2 regions of the Streptomyces citrinus genome follow, and region 2 is predicted to be linked to the other one. Evidence: riboswitches for the same ligand, from Rfam matches in the RefSeq annotation. Region 2 holds a riboswitch; the other holds the start of a gene.
The links. A riboswitch is a leader RNA that binds a small molecule or an ion and turns the genes downstream of it on or off. The one in region 2 is predicted to bind S-adenosylmethionine.

Region 1: linked by a shared signal. The riboswitch ahead of V2W30_RS11040 (aminotransferase class V-fold PLP-dependent enzyme) and the one ahead of thrC (threonine synthase) in region 2 are both predicted to bind S-adenosylmethionine.

What each region holds. Positions count from the first base shown of each region.
Region 1 covers NZ_CP146022.1:2,361,616-2,364,826, reverse strand. Annotated here, with positions in the region: gene V2W30_RS11050 (cytochrome bc complex cytochrome b subunit) at 1-86, shown strand, start outside; gene trpD (anthranilate phosphoribosyltransferase) at 210-1,274, shown strand; SAM riboswitch class IV at 1,351-1,468, shown strand; gene V2W30_RS11040 (aminotransferase class V-fold PLP-dependent enzyme) at 1,687-3,087, shown strand; gene V2W30_RS11035 (Lrp/AsnC ligand binding domain-containing protein) at 3,167-3,211, opposite strand, start outside.
Region 2 covers NZ_CP146022.1:3,863,451-3,866,661, reverse strand. Annotated here, with positions in the region: gene V2W30_RS18000 (hypothetical protein) at 1-317, opposite strand, end outside; gene V2W30_RS17995 (glucosyl-3-phosphoglycerate synthase) at 356-1,303, opposite strand; SAM riboswitch class I at 1,463-1,618, shown strand; gene thrC (threonine synthase) at 1,637-2,938, shown strand; gene V2W30_RS17985 (MoaD/ThiS family protein) at 2,990-3,211, shown strand, end outside.

The DNA.
Region 1 (3,211 bases), 1.5 Mb from region 2:
AGGGCTACTACGGGGAGCACAACCAGATCCCCAAGCCCACCGCCGAGGAGTACAAGGAGATCACCAGCGGCCACGGCCACCACTGATCTCTGATCTGTTCGCCACGGCAGGAGCCCTCGTCCAGTGCCTGGACGGGGGCTCTTTGCCGTCCCCGACCCTCGATAAGGTGGGGGACGCTTCATCCTTACGAACACCACACAGGAGCGGCCATGAGCGCTTTGACCCCCGCAGGAGGCAATACCGCGGCGGGCCGTTCCTGGCCCAGCGTGCTCAACGGCCTGCTCGACGGCCGCGACCAGAGCGCCGACGACACCGCGTGGGCGATGGACCGGATCATGCGGGGCGAGGCGACCGACGCGCAGATCGCCGCCTTCGTGGTCGCGCTGCGGGCCAAGGGCGAGACGGTGGAGGAGATCTCCGGCGTCGTGCGCGCGATGTACGAGCACGCCAACACCATCGAGGTGCCCGGCGAGGCCGTGGACATCGTCGGCACCGGTGGGGACGGCGCCAAGACCGTCAACATCTCCACCATGGCGGCGATCGTCATCGCCGGGGCCGGCACGAAGGTCGTCAAGCACGGCAACCGCGCCGCCTCCAGCGCCTCGGGCTCCTCGGACGTCCTGGAGAAGCTCGGCGTGAACCTCGACATCGCGCCGCGCCGCGTCGCCGAGGTGGCCGAGGAGGCGGGCATCACCTTCTGCTTCGCCATCAAGTTCCACCCGGCGCTGCGCTACGCGGGCGCCGCGCGCGGCCAGATCGGCATCCGGACGGTCTTCAACGCGCTCGGCCCGCTCACCAACCCGGCCCGCGTGAAGGCGCAGGCGGTCGGTGTCGCCGACCCGCGACTCGCGCCCATCATCGCCGGGGTCTTCGCCGAGCGCGGCAACTCCTCGCTGGTCTTCCGCGGCGACGACGGGCTCGACGAGCTGACCATCACCGGCACCTCCTGGGTGTGGGTCGTGCGGGACGGCGCGGTGCGCGAGGAGTCCTTCGACCCGCGCGACGTGGGGATCGAGACCGTGCCGATCGAGGCACTGCGCGGCGGCGACCCGTCCTTCAACGCGGAGGTCGCGCTGCGGCTCCTCGACGGGGAGCGGGGGCCCGTGCGCGACGCGGTCCTGCTCAACGCGGCGGCGGCGCTCGTCGCCGTACGGCCCGGCAGCGGGACGCTCGCCGAGCAGATCAGGGCCGGGATGGACCGGGCCGCCGAGTCGATCGACTCCGGTGCGGCGAAGGCCGTGCTGGAACGGTGGATCGCCGCCACCAACCGCTGAGTGTGACGCAGGGCGCAGTCCAGATCGTGGACTGCGCCCTTGCCGTATCCCGGACGTGTGGCAGGATTCTCTGCAAGGTCATGAGTGACAGCGATCGAGGCCCCAGCCCGCTGTCCGGCAACCCTCCGTCCGTGGCGGGGTGCCCTGGGTGAAGACCAGGCCGTACGCAGCAAGGCGTATGGCAAGCGCGGACCCCTCGTGAACCTCAGGGGTCCTGGGTCGTCCGAGGGAGCAGTCTCGTGAGCAAGCGAATGCGCTAGGGCCTAGCAGCCCCTTCTCCATCACACCCTCCGTGCGACGCGGTCATCCGTGTATCGCGCGTCGAGGCAACACCCGTACGCCGTAAGCCGGTTGAGTGCTTCCGTGCGGGCCTTCACAGCCACTTCGCCCTGTCCTGCCGGGAGATACCGTCATGTCTGCTCACGCCTCCGCTGCCACCGCCTCCGTCACCACCGACACCGCCGTCGAGTCCGCCGATCCCGCCTGTGGGGCCCCGCTGCCGGTGCTCGGCCGGGACGTCACCGTGCCGCTCGTCACCGGGGGCGAAGTGACGTACGCGGCCCTCGACTACGCGGCCAGCGCGCCGGCCCTCCAGCGGGTGTGGGACGACGTCGCCGCGTACGCGCCGTACTACGGCAGCGTCCACCGGGGCGCCGGGTACCTCTCGCAGCTGTCGACCGATCTCTTCGAGAACTCGCGCGTCACCGTCGCCGAGTTCCTCGACTGCCGCGACGACGACCAGGTCGTCTTCACCAGGTCGACCACCGACTCGCTCAACCTGCTGGCCGCCGCGCTCCCCGCCGACTGCCAGGTCTTCGTCTTCGAGACCGAGCACCACGCCTCGCTGCTGCCGTGGCGCGACGCCCGCGTGACGTACCTGAACGCGCCGCGCACCCCCGGCGAGGCTGTCGCGACCCTGGAGCGCGCGCTCGCCGACCGCGACCCCTACGGCCCGGCCCTCGTCTGCGTCACCGGTGCCTCGAACGTCACCGGTGAGCTCTGGCCGGTGCGCGAGCTGGCGGCGGCCGCTCACGCGCACGGTGCCCGCATCGTGCTCGACGCCGCACAGCTCGCGCCCCACCACCCCGTCTCCGTACAGGAGTTGGACGTCGACTGGGTCGCCTTCTCCGGGCACAAGCTGTACGCGCCGTTCGGCTCGGGCGTGCTCGCCGGGCGCTCCGACTGGCTGCGCGCGGCCGAGCCGTACCTCGCCGGTGGCGGTGCGTCCAGGAAGGTCGCCCGTCGCGCGGACGGGGGCGTCGACGTCGAGTGGCACGACAGCGCCGCCCGCCACGAGGCCGGTTCGCCGAACGTGATCGGCGTGTACTCCATCGCCTCCGCCTGCAAGGCGCTCACCGAGGCCGGTTTCGACAGCATCGTCGAGCGGGAGCAGTCCCTGATCCGTACGGTGCGCGCCGGGCTCGCCGAGGTGCCCGAGGTGAGGGTGCTCTCGCTGTTCGGCGACGACGCCCCGCGCGTCGGCGTCATCTCGTTCGTCGTCGAGGGCTGGAACTCCTCGCACTTCGCCGCCGCGCTCTCCGCCGAGTACGGCATCGGCGTCCGCGACGGCCTGTTCTGCGCCCACCCGCTCGTGCGCACGCTGCTCGGCTCCGACCCGCAGACGCAGGGCGAGTGCGGCGCGCCCGAGGCGGCGCCGGGCGAGAAGTCGCTGAACGCCATCCGGGTGAGCTTCGGCGCCGGCACGCCCGACGAGCACGTGGAGCGTTTCGTCGCCGCGGTGAAGGAGCTCGTACGGGACGGTGCGGCCTGGAAGTACCGCACCGAGGGCGGGCGTTGCGTCCCGGCCTCCTGAGGCAGCGCAGAAAGCCGCGGTCGCGGCCGCTCGGTGGACGAGCGGCCGCGACCGCGGCTTGTGCGTGTGCGGGGTGGGGTCAGCCGTCCAGGCCGATGGCGAACGCGGCTTCCAGGTCGTGCTG
Region 2 (3,211 bases):
CGGCCGGTGCTCGACCCGTAGCCGTCGGTCGTCCCCGCCCGGTTGATCCGCTCCATGACGAAGGTGTTGTTGTTGTCCTTGCCCTCGCCGTTCGCGGCGACGGCGCAGCGTGCGGGCATGTCGTCGGCGGTCGTCGGACAGCCCATCACGGTGTTGCCGATGGTCGTGAAGTCGCCGTAGATCGACTCGTCGTAGCGCTTGGCGAAGGGGGAGACGACGTCCGCCGCGGCCGGGACCGCGGCGGCACCGATCAGCGAACCCGCGAGTGCGGCCGTGGCGGCGAAGGCCGCGGTGCCCTTGAGCTGTCTGAACCACATAAAGGGCAATTTAGGCAAAATGCATGATGATCTACGGATTACGCCACGCGACGCTCCGCGTACTCACTGATTTCGGTCATCGGGGGCCGCTCCTCGGTGTCCACCGCGTACGTCCGCGGCTCGAACCCGTCCTCGCCGCGCTCGAACTGGGTGAGCACCGGACGCACCAGATGCCCGCGCGCGAGCCGCAACTGCGCGGTGCGGTAGATCGCCGCGGCCATCCGGCCGAGCGCCTGCCCGTCCTGGTGCCGGTGGATCCTGACCCCCACGTCGACCTGGGCGAGCGCGTCCAGGCCCACGGTGTGCAGCGCGTCCACCAGCAGGCCGAGCTCCACCCCGTAGCCGACGGGGAACGGCAGCTGTTCCAGCAGGGAGCGCCTGGCCGCGTACTCGCCGCCCAACGGCTGGACGAATCCGGCGAGTTGGGGCCAGTGCAGATTGAGGATCGGCCGCGCCATCAGCTCCGTCACGCGCCCGCCCTGGCCCGCCGCGCCGGCCAGCGGCCGGTCGTACATCGCCTTGACGAAGTCCACGCCCGGGTCGGTGAGCAGCGGCCCGATGATCCCGGAGACGAAGTCCGCCGAGAACTCCTTCAGGTCCGCGTCGACGAAGCAGACGATGTCACCCGAAGTGACGAGCAGGGAACGCCACAGCACCTCACCCTTGCCTGGCCTGGCCGGGACGCGCGGCAGGATCGCGTCGCGGTGCTCGACGCGCGCGCCGGCCGCCGCGGCCACCTCGGACGTGCGGTCCGTGGAGCCGGAGTCGACCACGACGATCTCGTCGACGAGCGGAGCGGCCTCCGTCATCAGCTCGCGCCGGATCACCGAGACGATCTCGCCGACCGTCCCCTCCTCGTTCAGCGCGGGCAGGACGACACTCACCGTCCGGCCCGACGCCCGTTTCGCGGCGATCAGCTGGTGCAGGGGGCGGTCGGCCACGGACCAGGAGCGCCTGCTCAGCCAGCGCTCGACTTCTTCCAGCACGTTGCGCGGCTCCTCACGGTGCGGGGGATGTGATCCATCTCGCGGTTCGGACGACTATCTCAAGGGTCCAGGGCGTCGGTTACAGTCTTGAACAAGGCCGGTGACCATCGCATGTCGGGGTCGCCGCCGCGCATCACCGCATGACACACAACCGAATACCGCTCATCCAGAGGGGCAGAGGGATACGGCCCGTTGAAGCCCCGGCAACCCTCCAGCCGGTCTCGTGTGACTGTCATCGTCGACGTCGCGAGGCTCCCGGCTAGGGAAGGTGCCAAATCCGTCTCGCGGCGAGGTGCGCCGCGAGGAAGATGAGGAGAAAGGGCCTCGCCTCTCATGGCTGTACAGACTGTCGCCACCGAAACCGCCGCTGTGACCGTTGATCTCGGTCCCGCCGCGGGCCTCTCCTGCCGCGAGTGCGGCGCCCGGTTCCCGCTCGGGCCGATCTTCGCCTGCGTCGAGTGTTTCGGGCCTCTGGAAGTCGCGTACGACCTTCCCGTCGGCGACCCCGAGGCGCTCCGCAAGCAGATCGAGGCCGGGCCCGCCAACATCTGGCGCTACGCCCCCCTCCTGCCGGTCCCGGCCGACGTCGCCGAGAAGCCGAACCTGAACCCGGGCTGGACCCAGCTGGTCAAGGCCGACAACCTGGCCCGTGAACTCGGCGTCGAGCAGGGCAAGTTGTTCGTCAAGGACGACTCCGGCAACCCGACCCACTCGTTCAAGGACCGCGTCGTCGCGCAGGCCATCGAGGCCGCCCGCGCCTTCGGCTTCACCACCCTCTCCTGCTCCTCCACCGGCAACCTGGCCGGCGCCGTCGGCGCCGCGGCCGCCCGCGCCGGCTTCCGCTCCTGTGTGTTCATCCCGCACGACCTGGAGCAGGGCAAGGTCGTCATGGCCGGTGTCTACGGCGGTGACCTCGTCGCCATCGAGGGCAACTACGACGACGTGAACCGCTTCTGCTCCGAGCTCATCGGCGACCCGCTGGGCGAGGGCTGGGGCTTTGTGAACGTGAACCTGCGCCCGTACTACGGCGAGGGCTCCAAGACGCTCGCGTACGAGATCTGCGAGCAGCTCGGCTGGCAGCTCCCGGACCAGCTGGTCATCCCGATCGCGTCCGGCTCGCAGTTCACGAAGATCGACAAGGGCCTCCAGGAACTGATCAAGCTCGGTCTCGTCGAGGACAAGCCGTACAAGCTCTTCGGCGCCCAGGCCGAGGGCTGCTCGCCGGTCTCGGTGGCGTACAAGGCCGGCACGGACGTCGTACGGCCGCAGAAGCCGAACACGATCGCCAAGTCCCTTGCGATCGGGAACCCGGCCGACGGCCCGTACGTGCTCGACATCGCCCGCCGCACCGGTGGCGCCGTGGAGGACGTGAACGACGAGCAGGTCGTCGAGGCGATCAAGCTGCTCGCCCAGACGGAGGGCATCTTCGCGGAGACGGCGGGCGGCGTGACGCTCGGTGTCGCGAAGAAGCTGATCGAGTCGGGCCACATCGACCCGTCGCTCACCACGGTCGTCCTGAACACGGGAGACGGGCTCAAGACCCTCGACGCGGTTGCCGATTCGTCTCAGGCGACCGCCACGATCCGGCCGAGCCTCGACGCGTTCCGCGACGCCGGTCTCGCCGCCGACCACTGAGCCGACCGCACCTGAGCCGACTGAACCTGTAGGAACGGGAGTCACCCAGCCATGAGCGTCAACGTACGCATCCCCACCATCCTCCGCACCTACACCGGCGGCCAGGCGGAGGTCCCCGCCCAGGGCGCCACGCTCGCCGAGGTCATCGCCGACCTGGAGAAGAACCACACGGGCATCGCCGCCCGCGTCCTGGACGACCAGGGCAAGCTGCGCCGCTTCGTCAACGTCTACGTCAACGACGACGACGTCCGCTTCGAGCAGGGCCTGGAGACG